Regions from separate parts of the Yersinia fenwicki genome, predicted to be linked through region 2. Evidence: riboswitches for the same ligand, from Rfam matches in the RefSeq annotation. Region 2 holds a riboswitch; the other holds the start of a gene.

Region 1 (7,870 bases), 1.6 Mb from region 2:
TGTTCCTTTTTCAGTTTTTCCTCTGCTGACATTAATCTTGGCGGTTTATTGTTTGCATCAGCGCTATCTTAATTTTGCCATGCCGCAAGGCCTGCCGGTACTGGCTGGTGCGTGTTTCTTACTTGGCATTTTATTGTATAGCGCGATTGTGCGGGTTGAGCATCCGGCGATTGGTTCTAACTTTGTCCCTTCGATTTTGAGTGTGGTGTTGGTGTTCTGGATCTTATTCAAACTGAAAGCACGTAAATCGGTGCAGATAGACATCAATACTGATACCGACGCGGATATAGATAACCAGCATCCGCAATAGCTTTTCTGTTCATTCATTGCACCCAATAGAAAGGGCAACATCGCGTTGCCCTTTTTTGTCTCGATTCCTGCTGTCCGTCAGTCTCGTTTTTCCAGTAAAACCCCACATTCCATATGATGGGTGTAAGGGAACTGATCAAATAGCGCTAATCGGCTGATTTTATGAGTGTGTTGTAACTGTTCAAGGTTGGCACTCAGGGTTTCTGGATTACAGGAGATATAAAGGATACGTGGATAGGCCTGTACCAGCTTAACAGTTTCATCATCCAACCCACTACGTGGCGGATCGACAAAAATGGTCTCGCAGTTGTAACTACTCAAATCAATACCCTTCAGGCGGTTAAACTCACGCACACCTTGCATAGCCTGGGTAAATTCCTCCGCTGACATCCGGATAATTTGCACATTATCGATATGATTGGCTGCGATATTGTATTGCGCCGCCGCGACTGACGGTTTGGCAATTTCAGTTGCCAATACGCGATCAAAATTACGTGCCAACGCCAGTGAGAAATTACCGTTGCCGCAGTACAACTCTAATAAATCGCCGCTGGCATGTTGAGTGACATCAATCGCCCATTCCAACATATGAATATTCACCGCCGCATTAGGTTGGGTGAAACTATTTTCAACCTGACGATAAATCATGTCGCGCCCGGCGACGGGCAACACTTCGTCGATATGGTCGTGATCCAGCATGATTTTGGTTTTTGACGCTCGGCCAATCAGTTGCAGGTCAAAACCTTGCTCGCGCAATTGGTCACGCAGTTCCAGGGCTTTGTGCTGCCACTCTTCATCTAATGGACGGTGATATAGCAAAGAGGCAATCAGTTTGCCACTTAGGGTCGATAAGTAATCAATCTGGAACAGTTTGCGTCGCAAAATCGGCTCGGCTCTGATGGCCGTCATCAGTGCACTCATTAGACGATTAATTAACAAACTGGCTACCGGGAATTGCTCAACCCTAATTCGCTGCTTAGTCTGTTGGTCAAACATGATGTGGTAAAGGTCGTCTTCATCATGCCAAACACGGAACTCGGCTCTCATGCGGTAATGTTCTGCTGGAGAACGGAATATTTCCGCAGCGGGTGCCTGAAACGGCGACATCATCGCCTGAAGACGGGCAGATTTTTCCGCCAATTGGTGCTCGTAGCCGTCAGTCGGCAGGATGTCAGGAGTCATGTTTCTTCTCGTCTGGACATAATAAAAGAGGAGTATTGCTGCGGATTGTAGGGAAAGTGGCTCTGATGTCCAGTTTTGTTGTATTTATTCCTTGTAACAATAATGGAAGTCTAGACATCTATTTTACTTGATCGTAGCATTGCGTTCCGGCCTCAAGCTGTTACTTAAACACCTAAGAGTTAAAAGGGAATCCGGTGTAAATCCGGAGCTGACGCGCAGCGGTAAGGGGAAGTCACGGCGATAGGTTTCAACCAGACACTGTCCGTAAGGATGGGAAGTCATCGCCCGCTCTGTTTTATTCATAGTCAGATAACAGAGATCCCAAGCCCGAAGACCTGCCGGTATCACGTCGCAATATTCGTGGTCGTCGCGTAATACCGGCCATGGCACTGCGGCATCCGCTATTTGAGTTTGGATGCTCTCTTAATGATCACTAAAAATACAATCACAATTAAAAAATATACGCTGCTCACAGCTCTCTCTATGACAGCATTTTCTGGATGGGCGCAAGGTAATACCACAACCGGCAATAAAGATGAAATGGTGGTTACCGCCAGCCGTTTCAAACAACCTATTTCTACCGTATTGGCTCCTGCCGATGTGGTCACGCGCGATGATATCGACCGCTGGCAGGCGAAAAGTCTTAATGAAGTGATGCGCCGTTTACCGGGGGTGGACATTGCACAATTCGGCGGGGTAGGTCAGGGTTCTTCTATGTATATCCGTGGCACCGAAGCCCGCCATGTCCTGATATTGATCGATGGCATTCCCCTGGCACGTACCGGTATTGTTAACAGCGTTAACCTCGATCAAATCCCTATTTCCTTAGTGCAGCGGGTTGAATATATCCGCGGGCCGCGTTCTGCTGTTTATGGTTCTGGTGCCATTGGTGGCGTTATTAATGTGATTACGCAGACAGACCAGGAAGGCGCGCAGATTAATGCCGGGATCGGCTCTAAAGGCTATCAGCAATATGATGGCAGTGTTCGCCAGCGCTTTGGCGAGACCTTGGCGACGTTAGCAGGCGGGTATCAAACCAGCAACGGATATAACATCAAACCTGACTCACCGAACCCAATCGATAACGACCGTGATGGTTTCCGCAATAAAAACTTCTGGGCAGGGTTGGAGCATCAATTCAACCAAGAGATATCTGGTTTCGTCAGAGGTTATGGTTATACCAACAATTCTGATTACGATATTGGCAGTTTGTCGTCTCCGGCTTATAGCGGCGATGAAGAGCGGCTATATAACCACACTTATGATGCGGGATTGCGTTATGCTTCGGGTGCCTACTCTTCACAATTAATCGGTAGCTATCAGAAATATAAAGATTACAACTTTAGTAGCCAATATGGCCGCTATGGTGTGGCTACCACGCTGGATAATATGGATCAGCGAAATGTGCAATGGGGCAACACTTACAGCTTTGAAAGTGGAACATTGAGCGCGGGCCTTGACTGGCAGCAACAGCGTTTGACCTCATCTAGTCAGACCATCTCTGATACTTATAAGCGGGATAACACTGGTTTATACCTTAGCGGACAGCAGAAAATCGGCAATGTGACATTAGAAGCTTCTGGTCGTGGCGATAAGGATGAGCAATTTGGCTGGCATGAAACATGGCAAACTGCGGCGGGCTGGGAGTTCGTTCCTGACTATCGCGTAACCGTGTCTTATGGCACCGGTTTTCTGGCTCCGTCTCTGGGTCAGCAATATGGTTCGCAGCGCTTTGACATCGTATCCAACAGTGACCTTAAGCCGGAAGAGTCTCGCCAATGGGAAGCGGGTTTGGAAGGGGTCACTGGGCCACTTGACTGGCGTTTGTCCGCTTATCACAACAAAATTGAAAATCTGATTGATTACTCTTTTGATAATTCAACATTCAAAGGGCATTACTACAATGTCAATTCCGCGACCATAAAAGGTGTGGAGTGGACGGGTAATCTCACTACCGGCATATTTACGCACGGAGTCACACTGCAATATATTGACCCGCGTAATGATCTGAATAATGAGGTATTAGCTCGCCGTTCTAAGCAACAGGCGAAGTATCAGTTAGATTGGACGATGTTTAACCTTGATATGGATGTCTCTTATCAGTATTACGGTAAACGTTATGACAATAGCACCTCAGCTTATAGCTCGACTCAGCGTGAATTATCGAGTTACAGCACAGTAGACGTTTCAGCGGGCTATCCGGTTACTTCTCATCTAACAGTTCGTGGTAGAATTGCCAACCTGTTTGATAAAGAATACGAAACGGCTTATGGCTATAAAACCGCTGGACGAGAGTATTACCTCACCGGAAGCTACAACTTCTAAGGCTGATACTGCTAATCGCCCGACAGCGCTGATTTTTGACTCAGGTGTTGGCGGGCTGTCTGTCTATCAGGAGATTCGGCAATTACTGCCGGATCTCCACTATATATATGCTTTCGACAACGTTGCGTTCCCTTACGGGGAGAAGTCAGGCGAGTTTATTGTTGAGCGCGTATTGGAAATTGTCACCGCTGTACAACAGCGCCACCCGCTCGCTATCGTGGTTATTGCCTGCAACACGGCGAGCACTGTCTCTCTTCCTGCTTTACGTGAACGTTTTACCTTCCCGGTTGTGGGGGTGGTTCCGGCCATCAAGCCTGCGGTACGGCTCACACGTAATGGTGTTGTCGGTCTGCTAGCCACTCGAGGCACAGTTCATGCTTCTTATACCCAGGATTTGATCGAGCGCTTTGCGACAGACTGCAAAATTGAGTTACTGGGATCATCTGAGCTGGTGGAGTTGGCGGAAACCAAGTTACATGGTGGTGTTGTTCCGAAGGAAGCATTAAAGAAAATCCTTCATCCGTGGCTCGCCATGCGTGAACCGCCAGATACTATCGTTTTAGGTTGCACCCATTTTCCTCTATTAACTGAAGAGTTAGCGCAAGTGTTGCCAGAAGGCACCCGAATGGTTGACTCCGGCGCTGCAATTGCCCGTCGTACCGCCTGGCTTATCTCTTCTCAAGAAAATGTGATTTCTTCCGATGAAGAAAACATCGCGTATTGCATGGCACTGAATGCGGATACTGACGCTTTATTACCCGTTTTGCAGAGTTATGGCTTTCTAACGCTGGAAAAACTGCCAATTTAACGGCGTTTTGACTAAAGAATCAGCGGTTGAAAAGTTTTTTGAAATTAGGGGTTGCAGGCTGTCAGGAACTCCCTATAATGCGCCTCCACTGACCGGGAACAACGAAATACACTTCGCCGGGTCAGGAAGAGAAATGATTGAGTTTGACTTCGAAAGAAACCAAATAAACTCTTGACTCTTCAGCGGGAAAGCGTATTATCTGCCTCCCGCGTTACCGTAAGATTCGCCGCAAGGCAAACGGGTAACGAACGCTCTTTAACAATTTATCAGACAATCTGTGTGGGCACTCGCAAGACGATATCGAAGCCTGTTTCGACAGGCAGAAGAAATATCAAAGTCTTGAAGAGTGACCAAAGCAGTACACATTTGAACTTCGGTTCGAATGCATATTTGCAGAAAGTAATCTTTGAGCATCGCTATGTTAACTCATAGCAAATCAAACAAATCTTAAATTGAAGAGTTTGATCATGGCTCAGATTGAACGCTGGCGGCAGGCCTAACACATGCAAGTCGAGCGGTAACACAAGAGAGCTTGCTCTCTGGGTGACGAGCGGCGGACGGGTGAGTAATGTCTGGGAAACTGCCTGATGGAGGGGGATAACTACTGGAAACGGTAGCTAATACCGCATAACGTCTACGGACCAAAGTGGGGGACCTTCGGGCCTCACGCCATCGGATGTGCCCAGATGGGATTAGCTAGTAGGTGGGGTAATGGCTCACCTAGGCGACGATCCCTAGCTGGTCTGAGAGGATGACCAGCCACACTGGAACTGAGACACGGTCCAGACTCCTACGGGAGGCAGCAGTGGGGAATATTGCACAATGGGCGCAAGCCTGATGCAGCCATGCCGCGTGTGTGAAGAAGGCCTTCGGGTTGTAAAGCACTTTCAGCGAGGAGGAAGGCATAAAGGTTAATAACCTTTGTGATTGACGTTACTCGCAGAAGAAGCACCGGCTAACTCCGTGCCAGCAGCCGCGGTAATACGGAGGGTGCAAGCGTTAATCGGAATTACTGGGCGTAAAGCGCACGCAGGCGGTTTGTTAAGTCAGATGTGAAATCCCCGCGCTTAACGTGGGAGCTGCATTTGAAACTGGCAAGCTAGAGTCTTGTAGAGGGGGGTAGAATTCCAGGTGTAGCGGTGAAATGCGTAGAGATCTGGAGGAATACCGGTGGCGAAGGCGGCCCCCTGGACAAAGACTGACGCTCAGGTGCGAAAGCGTGGGGAGCAAACAGGATTAGATACCCTGGTAGTCCACGCTGTAAACGATGTCGACTTGGAGGTTGTGCCCTTGAGGCGTGGCTTCCGGAGCTAACGCGTTAAGTCGACCGCCTGGGGAGTACGGCCGCAAGGTTAAAACTCAAATGAATTGACGGGGGCCCGCACAAGCGGTGGAGCATGTGGTTTAATTCGATGCAACGCGAAGAACCTTACCTACTCTTGACATCCACGGAATTTAGCAGAGATGCTTTAGTGCCTTCGGGAACCGTGAGACAGGTGCTGCATGGCTGTCGTCAGCTCGTGTTGTGAAATGTTGGGTTAAGTCCCGCAACGAGCGCAACCCTTATCCTTTGTTGCCAGCACGTCATGGTGGGAACTCAAAGGAGACTGCCGGTGATAAACCGGAGGAAGGTGGGGATGACGTCAAGTCATCATGGCCCTTACGAGTAGGGCTACACACGTGCTACAATGGCAGATACAAAGTGAAGCGAACTCGCGAGAGCAAGCGGACCACATAAAGTCTGTCGTAGTCCGGATTGGAGTCTGCAACTCGACTCCATGAAGTCGGAATCGCTAGTAATCGTAGATCAGAATGCTACGGTGAATACGTTCCCGGGCCTTGTACACACCGCCCGTCACACCATGGGAGTGGGTTGCAAAAGAAGTAGGTAGCTTAACCTTCGGGAGGGCGCTTACCACTTTGTGATTCATGACTGGGGTGAAGTCGTAACAAGGTAACCGTAGGGGAACCTGCGGTTGGATCACCTCCTTACCTAACGATACGCATTGCGCAGTGTCCACACAGATTGTCTGATGAATGTAAACGAGCAAGAGCACCTGTTGATGTTGTGAGTTTCGACTCATGCTGACACGAAACGGTTAGATTTCGGTTTAATCGGAACTCCGTGTCCCCATCGTCTAGAGGCCTAGGACACTGCCCTTTCACGGCTGTAACAGGGGTTCGAATCCCCTTGGGGACGCCAATCCGATAATGTGTGAAAGACATTATCAACTGAATATCTTAAAGATGACTTTAACAAGTCGTGTTTAAGATATTGCTCTTTAACAATCTGGAACAAGCTGAAAATTGAAACAATACAGCTGAAACTTATCTCTCCGTAGAGGTACTGAGATAAGGATTAACCTGTATTAGAGTCTCTCAAATAATTACAACGCAAGTTGTCTGTAAAGACACCTTCGGGTTGTGAGGTTAAGCGACTAAGCGTACACGGTGGATGCCTAGGCAGTCAGAGGCGATGAAGGGCGTGCTAATCTGCGATAAGCGTCGGTAAGGTGATATGAACCGTTACAACCGACGATACCCGAATGGGGAAACCCAGTGCAATTCGTTGCACTATTGCATGGTGAATACATAGCCATGCAAGGCGAACCGGGGGAACTGAAACATCTAAGTACCCCGAGGAAAAGAAATCAACCGAGATTCCCCCAGTAGCGGCGAGCGAACGGGGAGGAGCCCAGAACCTGAATCAGCGTATGTGTTAGTGGAAGCGTCTGGAAAGTCGCACGGTACAGGGTGATAGTCCCGTACACAAAAATGCATATGGTGTGAGTTCGATGAGTAGGGCGGGACACGTGACATCCTGTCTGAATATGGGGGGACCATCCTCCAAGGCTAAATACTCCTGACTGACCGATAGTGAACCAGTACCGTGAGGGAAAGGCGAAAAGAACCCCGGCGAGGGGAGTGAAATAGAACCTGAAACCGTGTACGTACAAGCAGTGGGAGCACCTTCGTGGTGTGACTGCGTACCTTTTGTATAATGGGTCAGCGACTTATATTTTGTAGCAAGGTTAACCGAATAGGGGAGCCGTAGGGAAACCGAGTCTTAACTGGGCGTCTAGTTGCAAGGTATAGACCCGAAACCCGGTGATCTAGCCATGGGCAGGTTGAAGGTTGGGTAACACTAACTGGAGGACCGAACCGACTAATGTTGAAAAATTAGCGGATGACTTGTGGCTGGGGGTGAAAGGCCAATCAAACCGGGAGATAGCTGGTTCTCCCCGA
Region 2 (7,870 bases):
GCGCCTTCCGCGGCATCGGCGGCAATTTGCACCGGGTTATCTTTTACGTTGGTGACGTGAGCTTGTTGTGATGGTGTCCGACGAGCGCGCATTTTCTGCATCGACATCATCATCTCCACCACGTTCATGTGCGACACCACCTCGACGATTTTGGCCGGTGTCATGGCGGTCGTCAGCGGAACAATGGTGCGGCGCGACACGTTGGGGTCACACAACATATTGGCCAGCTTGATGGAATCCATCTTCATCACTTCTTCCGCATGGGCCAGATTGATACCGTAGCGGGCGATAAAGTGGTCGATCAGGTCAAAACTGCTTTGTGGTTTGCGATCAAGTTCTGTTACCACACCATTGACAATCTTGATGGAAGGTTTCGGATCATTCGGGCTTTCCATGGCAATAAAGCCTTCCTCGATCCACTCTTTGACAAAACCGTCCTGATTAACCGGGCGTTTCGCCAATGCTTCAAATCTTTTCGATTTCATGAAACAGCCTCACTGTGGCGTCAGATATAAGAAGGGCGGTCGTTTTTCGGTTCAGCACCTAAAGTTGCTAATACCGTTTTGCCGATCTCACGGGCAGAAATCACTGCCTGACGGACTGCACCAGAATCGCCGGAGATAACCAGAATCACTTCGTTACTAAAGCTGGTGCCCTGCGCGGGAGAGCTGTAAGCCACCACATCAACATTGGCGGATTTCACTGCGGTATCGGCCATCAGAACACCAATGGAAGCCGGTGCGCCGACAATCACGCCGCAAGAACGGCCCAGCGGTGCACCGAATGCTTTTTCCAGTGCATGGCTGGCACGCGCGCTGTATTGCAATTCGATATGACCCGCTTCATTGGCATAAACATCACCAAATGTGCGGTCTAGCTCTTTCAATGCCACTTCAACGGCACGTTTCACGTCGGAAACATCGTCACCACCGAAGATAATGAGCGAGCCATGACCAGCACCGCCTTTGGTATCGCGTGGTAATTCAATGCTGACTACTTCGGTATTGGTGGCTTTTACTGCTTCATCGGCGGCCATAATGTGCGGGCCAGCACCAGTACGAGCGCCCAAAATACCAATGGAGCGATAGCGTTTTTCTAGCTTCATCGCGTCCAGCAGGGCGCTGTCGACGTTGGCGATCACCAGTCCGACCGTGTCACCGATCGCGGTTCCAACAAATTCCGTTAAACTGCAAGTTTTTTCAGCCATAGCCGTATCTCGTTGTTTATAGGATGGTTGTTTATAGGATGGTTGTGCAGAAGACGCCGGGGCGTGTTCACTCACTTTTGCTATCACCTGCGCCATGATTTGGTCGACCAGGTCATTGCTTTTCATTAGCTATTTCCCTTTGGTAAGTTTCCTTTGGGAAGAAAGGCCTCAACATCGGTATGTGGCCGTGGGATCACATGAGTTGATTTCACTTCACCTACGTTGGCAGCCGCGATAGCGCCTGCATCAGTGGCCGCTTTAACCGCTCCCACATCACCACGGACGATGACAGTGACCAGACCGGAGCCAATTTTTTCGTAGCCTACCAACGTCACATTGGCCGATTTCACCATGGTGTCAGCAGCCTCGATGGCCGCAACCAGCCCTTTGGTTTCCACCATTCCTAGTGCTTCTTGTTGCATATATACCTCGACGAATATCAGGTGCCCTTACCCGTCATACTTCAAGCTGCATATACGTTGGCTGCTTTCGCTCACCCGAATCACTTACCTGAGTAAGTTCATCGGGATTGACTTAATTGCGACCTTCCTGCAACTCGAATTATGTAGGGTATTGTTTTAACTTGAATTGTTATGTTCAGTTATATTCAGTAATAACGTTGTCAGGTTCGTGCTGAGACTGAATATACAAACAAGCAATGAAAAAGAATGGCTGTATTGAATTTACTGGCGGGAATGGTTAGCGACGAAATAACAAATTATTGTCATGAGATAATTTAACTGATTATTTTATAAGCCTATTTATTAATGGATAGGTGACAATAATTAGTTTTTACATATTCAGAATTACAAATAAGTCGGTGACAACTCTTATTTTCTTTGATAATCACGCACGCGCACATAAAAATGGTAACTGGCTCACATTAAAATAGAAATTGCGAGCTTGCTAACAATAACTGAAAGAATAAATGACAAGAAAGTCACATTATTTAATTAGGCGATAAGTTGCTTGTTTACAGGGTCTTGATGGGGTTCTGGGCCATGTAATAGCAATAATTTGCTATAGGAGCTCTATTTTTTGTTTAATTAATGGTTAATCAGGACAACACTTTCATTTTCCGTCTCTTTATAGTGATCAGGTCAAGGGCCGTGCAATACCATACCCGTCATATTTCGAGCTGCATATGCGTTGGCTGCTTTCGTTCACCCCAGTCACTTACTGCTATTGATCTTAAAATCAATAAGCTCCTGGGGATTTACTCAATTGCCGCCTTCCTGCAACTCGAATTATTTAGGGTATATAACGTATTAATTTAACCGCAAGCAGGGTAACCCTATGAACGACTCGCTCAAAGCTCAGTGTGTAGCAGAATTTCTTGGCACCGGGCTGTTTTTGTTTTTTGGTATTAGTTGCCTGGCGGCGATGAAAGTGGCCGGTGCTAGTTTCGGTTTGTGGGAAATCTGTATTGTGTGGGGGTTGGGGATTTCACTGGCGGTTTATCTGACCGCTGGCATTTCCGGGGCTCACCTCAATCCCGCGATTACCATTGCTTTATGGCTGTTTGCCTGTTTCCCCGCGCGCAAAGTCATTCCCTACAGCATTGCACAAATTGCCGGTGCTTTTGGTGGAGCGGCGCTGTCTTATATGTTGTATCACAACTTATTTACTGATTTTGAAACTGCCCATCAGATGGTGCGTGGCAGTCTGGAAAGTCTGCAACTGGCCAGTATTTTCAGTACGTTCCCCTCACCGGCTATCAGTGTATGGCAAGCCGCATTTGTCGAAATCATTATTACCTCCATTTTGATGGGGCTGATTATGGCGTTGACAGACGATGGTAATGGGGTGCCGCGTGGTGCATTAGGGCCGCTATTGATTGGTATCCTGGTGGCGGTAATAGGGGCTTCAACCGGACCATTAACCGGTTTTGCTATGAACCCCGCGCGTGATTTTGGCCCTAAATTATTTACCTTCTTTGCCGGCTGGGGAAAAATCTCAATGACTGGCGGTCGTGATATCCCTTATTTCATTATCCCGATTGTCGCCCCTATTATTGGTGCCTGTCTCGGTGCGGCGGTTTATCGCTTCTTCATTGGCAAAAACCTGCCTTGCAATACTTGTAAATTAGAGGATGAGAAAGCCAGTTTATAACTCAACATGAGTTTCCTCATCTTGAATCTATGAAACGAGATGAGGAAATTTCGTGATCTATTCTGGTTAATGGGCTGATTATAGTCCCCTGTTGATTATGACTCTGGTAAGCTGAATTGTTATTCTCCTTCATTTTGCCAGGGTCTAAACCTTCACAGGGAAATAGGTTTTCCACTTGCTGATAGGAATGCAAATATAACAAATTAGTAACACGTAGTTTATTACAGGGATGATTTATAGTAACAAACGAAACTTAATAACAATAAATTAACTGAGAGGTTTTATCATGATTTCTGCCAGTTCTCTAAACTCAGAGCTCATCAATAAAATCGCGCAGGATTTTGCTCAGGCTACTGGGCTGGCCGTGGTGGTAGTGAATATTCACGGCGAAGAGATTTCTGATCTTTTTAACTTTACGCCATTTTGTCAGTTGATGCGCCAGGACCCGGTGAACCATCTCCGTTGCCGAATGAGTGATCGTTGCGGGGGCCTTGAAGCTTCAAAGTCCAATGAGCCTTGTATTTATCGCTGCCACGCAGGGTTAACTGATTTTTCTATTCCACTGGTCATTGCCGGCCATTTAGTGGGTTTTGTGTTATGCGGCCAAGTACGGTTGCACTCAGATGTTTATCTGATTGATATCCTTAATGTCGATAATCACTGGCAGCAGAATCCGGCACTGATGGATGAGTTCCACAATGTGCCTGTTATGGATTTTTCACGGGTGATTGCATCGGCAGATTTATTGAAGTTGATTGTTGAGAATTGCCTCAAAAAACATCTCAATTTTGTGGTGATCAACGACAACATGGGCAGCAAAGAACCCGGTAGAATACGACCGGTTCATCCCCATGACAGCAAAATGAAAAAAGCACTGCGTTATATTGATACGCATTTATCGGAAGAACTACGGCTGGAAGAAGTGGCGGCTAAGGTCTATCTCAGCCCGTACTACTTCAGCAAATTGTTTAAAAAATATCAGGGCATCGGATTTAATGCCTGGGTCAATCAGCAGCGGATGGCCAATGCCAGAGAGATGTTACAACACAGCGATTGGAGCATTGCCAGCATTGCCAAGAATCTGGGTTTTTCCCAAACCAGCTATTTCTGCAAAGTGTTCCGTCAGACCTACAACGTGACACCGCAGGTATTTCGCTCACTTTCTTCTGAACGCAGCGAAATGGAATGACAGTTATTGATCTAATATCAATTAGTCATGCGATTCATTCAAGTTTGTCTATTTAAATATCCAGTATGTTATTAAAAGTATAAAATAAATAATAACAATTTTTTTGCTATTTTTTTAAATGGAATTATTCATATAACTTGTTGTTTTTATTTGGTTGTTACTTGATTTGATAGCAATTATTTGTTGTGAGGATACAAAAAAATCACTAGCAAAAAATGAAATTAACCATTTTTTATGAACAGAAAAGCGTATATTAATTTCAAGGAAGTCGATCAGGCTACTAATTAATAAATGCTCTGTTATAACCGTGTAAATAAAGAGATAAATTAAATAACGAAACAATAAATTAAATAACAGAATCTACTGTAATTAAATACTGAAACAGGTATGTCGTGGATAACACGATTGGGAAGGGGGTGTAAATCCCCCGCAGCCCCCGCTGCTGTGATGCTGACGAACCCGCTGAGACCACTGATCCATAGGATTGGGAAGGTAGCGGGGGAGAGTGACGCTAAGCCAGAAGACCAGCCAGATCAGTAAAGAGTTTCAACTCCTTCGGTGGGAAGCGGGTTGTCATCAGATGCGCGCAGCGGTGACGTTGCGCAGATGCACCTTTTTGACACTACATATCCCGCTTGAAATGGCGGGATTTTTTTATGCAATGCTCAGGCAAACAAGCATTTATCATCGCAGGAACCGGCAGCGGCTGTGGTAAAACCACCGTGACGCTGGGTATTTTGCGGGCGCTGATGGCGCGCGGATTGTCGGTGCAGCCGTTCAAAGTGGGGCCGGACTATCTGGATACTGGCTGGCATACTGCCGTCAGTGGTGTGACATCGCGTAATCTTGATGCTTTTATGTTGCCGCCCGACATCCTCAATGGGTTGTATAATCAGCATATGCGCCATGCCGATGTCGCGGTAATTGAAGGTGTCATGGGGTTGTATGACGGCTATGGCACTGACCCCGATTATTGCAGCAGTGCAGCGATGGCGAAGCAGTTGGGCTGCCCGGTTATCTTGCTGGTGGATGGTAAAGCGGTTTCGACATCCATTGCCGCAACGGTACTGGGCTTTAGCCAATTTGACCCCAAGCTGACGATTGCCGGGGTGATTGTTAACCGCGTCAATTCAGAAAATCACTATCAACTTATTCGCCATGCTATCGAACGTTATTGCGGCATTCCGGTTTTGGGCCGCTTGCCGGTCATGGACGATGTTGCCTTGCCATCACGCCATTTGGGGCTGATCCCGGCACAAGAGCGAGGCGGTGCACTATCCAAACAGCCCGATAACTCGCCGCGTTGGCAACAATTGGCCCAGCAGGTCGAAGCCTTTATCGATCTGGACCGATTGCTGACCCTGACTTCATGCACTCAACGCCCTGTTGGAACCCCTCCCGCGTTACCTTCTCAAGCTTTGGCCGACGGGCTGACATTGGCCTTAGCCGAAGATGAAGCTTTCAATTTCTACTATCCCGATAATCTTGACTTGCTGGAGCAAGCTGGCGTTCGCATCCAGCGTTTCAGCCCGCTGCATGACCGCCATCTGCCGGCTTGTCAGATGATTTATCTGGGGGGAGGGTATCCGGAGATCCACAGCCGCGCATTAGCAGAGAATACCGCGATGCATGCGGCGTTACAGCAAGCCCATCGCCAGCAAATCCCGATGTATGCCGAATGTGGCGGCTTGATGTATTTGGGGGATGCTTTAACGGATGAAAGTGGACAGCGCCATCGCATGGTGGGGGTTTTAGCCGGAGAAAGCCGGATGGGAAAACGTCTGACTCGCTTTGGTTACTGTCAGGCCGAGGCCCGCTGCGACACATTACTAGCCGCGTCAGGCGAAATTCTGCGCGGTCATGAGTTCCATTACTCCGATTTTACCAGCCCACTGACCCCCGTTTTCGATAGCAGTAAATGGCGCGATGGTGAAGTTATTCAGCGCTGGCACAGTGGCTATCAAGTGCAACGGACTCAGGCCAGTTATCTGCATATTCACTTTGCCCAGCGGCCCGGATTATTGGATGGCTGGCTGACCGTTGCCCGGAGAGTGCTATGACCCTGAGCGCGTGGTTTGTTGCTTTCCTTCTGGACCATTGGCTCGGAGATCCGCCGCGTTGGCCACATCCGGTGCGCTGGATAGGTAATCTGATCACGCTGTTGCAGCGAGTGATTCGCGCCACGTGTCATAGCGAGCGGGCACTCAAATGGGGGGGGGCGGTGCTGTGGTTACTGGTGGTGGGGATCACCTGGCTCGTCAGCTGGGGATTTTTATGGCTGATGACAGAGATTCATCCGTGGCTAGGCTGGCTGGCACAAGTGTGGATGATTTACACCTTACTAGCCGGACGTTGCTTGAGCGACGCGGCATTAGCGGTTTTTGATGCGCTACAACACGGAACCCTGGCGCAAAGTCGCGAAAAGCTGTCATGGATTGTTGGGCGTGATACTTCGCAATTGGAGAAACCACAAATCACCCGTGCGGTGGTAGAGACCGTGGCCGAAAACAGTGTCGATGGTGTGATTGCGCCGCTGTTTTTCCTGATGCTGGGGGGCGCACCGCTGGCTATGGCTTATAAGGCGGTAAATACCCTTGATTCGATGGTGGGATATAAAACGCCTAAATATCGCTCAATTGGCTATGTTTCTGCCCGTATGGATGATGCCGCCAATTGGCTTCCTGCGCGCCTTAGCTGGCTGTTACTCAGTATCGCAGCCTGGTTGATTCAGGCCGATTACCGTCAGGCGTTGCGCATTGGCTGGCGCGACCGTTATCAACACTCCAGCCCGAACTGTGCCTGGTCGGAAGCCACGGTGGCGGGAGCGCTGGGCATCCGCCTGGGTGGCCCGAATGATTACTTTGGTGAGCGGGTGGAGAAGCCGTGGATCGGCGATGAGCAGCGTGAAATCGCTCTGAGTGATATTCCACGCAGCATTCATTTGATGATGATGGCGTCGCTATTGGCCCTGTTATTGTTCGCTCTGACGCATCTGCTGTTGGTCGGTATTTAACAAGGATAACCCCATGAACTATATAAAAAACCCGCAGGAAATCGAGAAAAATAGCTTCGTTATCATTGGCGATATTATCGCCGCTGAGCGGCCAGAGACTCGGTTTGCCAGTGCGATGCATGAAGCGGTGATCAAGCGGGTTATCCATACTACCGCCGATTTTGACTGGCTCGATATTCTGCATTTCTCCCCCGATGTGTTGGCTCACATTGCTGAGGGCATCCGCCGAGGATGCACGCTATACACCGACACGACTATGGCGATGTCGGGCATTAACAAAACGCTGCTCAAGCAGATGGGATGCGAGTGCCGCTGCTATATCAGTGACCCGCGCGTGGTGGAAACTGCG

The links. A riboswitch is a leader RNA that binds a small molecule or an ion and turns the genes downstream of it on or off. The one in region 2 is predicted to bind cobalamin.
Region 1: linked by a shared signal. The riboswitch ahead of btuB (TonB-dependent vitamin B12 receptor BtuB) and the one ahead of ACF3VQ_RS13325 (cobyrinate a,c-diamide synthase) in region 2 are both predicted to bind cobalamin.

What each region holds. Positions count from the first base shown of each region.
Region 1 covers NZ_CP170755.1:4,495,240-4,503,109, reverse strand. The annotation lists gene ACF3VQ_RS20410 (YijD family membrane protein) at 1-310, shown strand, start outside; gene trmA (tRNA (uridine(54)-C5)-methyltransferase TrmA) at 388-1,491, opposite strand; cobalamin riboswitch at 1,622-1,849, shown strand; gene btuB (TonB-dependent vitamin B12 receptor BtuB) at 1,918-3,816, shown strand; gene murI (glutamate racemase) at 3,761-4,624, shown strand; rRNA gene ACF3VQ_RS20390 (16S ribosomal RNA) at 5,074-6,616, shown strand; tRNA gene ACF3VQ_RS20385 (tRNA-Glu) at 6,752-6,827, shown strand; rRNA gene ACF3VQ_RS20380 (23S ribosomal RNA) at 7,053-7,870, shown strand, end outside.
Region 2 covers NZ_CP170755.1:2,903,135-2,911,004, reverse strand. The annotation lists gene pduC (propanediol dehydratase large subunit PduC) at 1-485, opposite strand, end outside; gene pduB (propanediol utilization microcompartment protein PduB) at 506-1,333, opposite strand; gene pduA (propanediol utilization microcompartment protein PduA) at 1,333-1,629, opposite strand; gene pduF (propanediol diffusion facilitator PduF) at 2,504-3,319, shown strand; gene pocR (regulatory protein PocR) at 3,606-4,508, shown strand; cobalamin riboswitch at 4,875-5,056, shown strand; gene ACF3VQ_RS13325 (cobyrinate a,c-diamide synthase) at 5,165-6,568, shown strand; gene cbiB (adenosylcobinamide-phosphate synthase CbiB) at 6,565-7,521, shown strand; gene ACF3VQ_RS13315 (cobalt-precorrin-8 methylmutase) at 7,535-7,870, shown strand, end outside.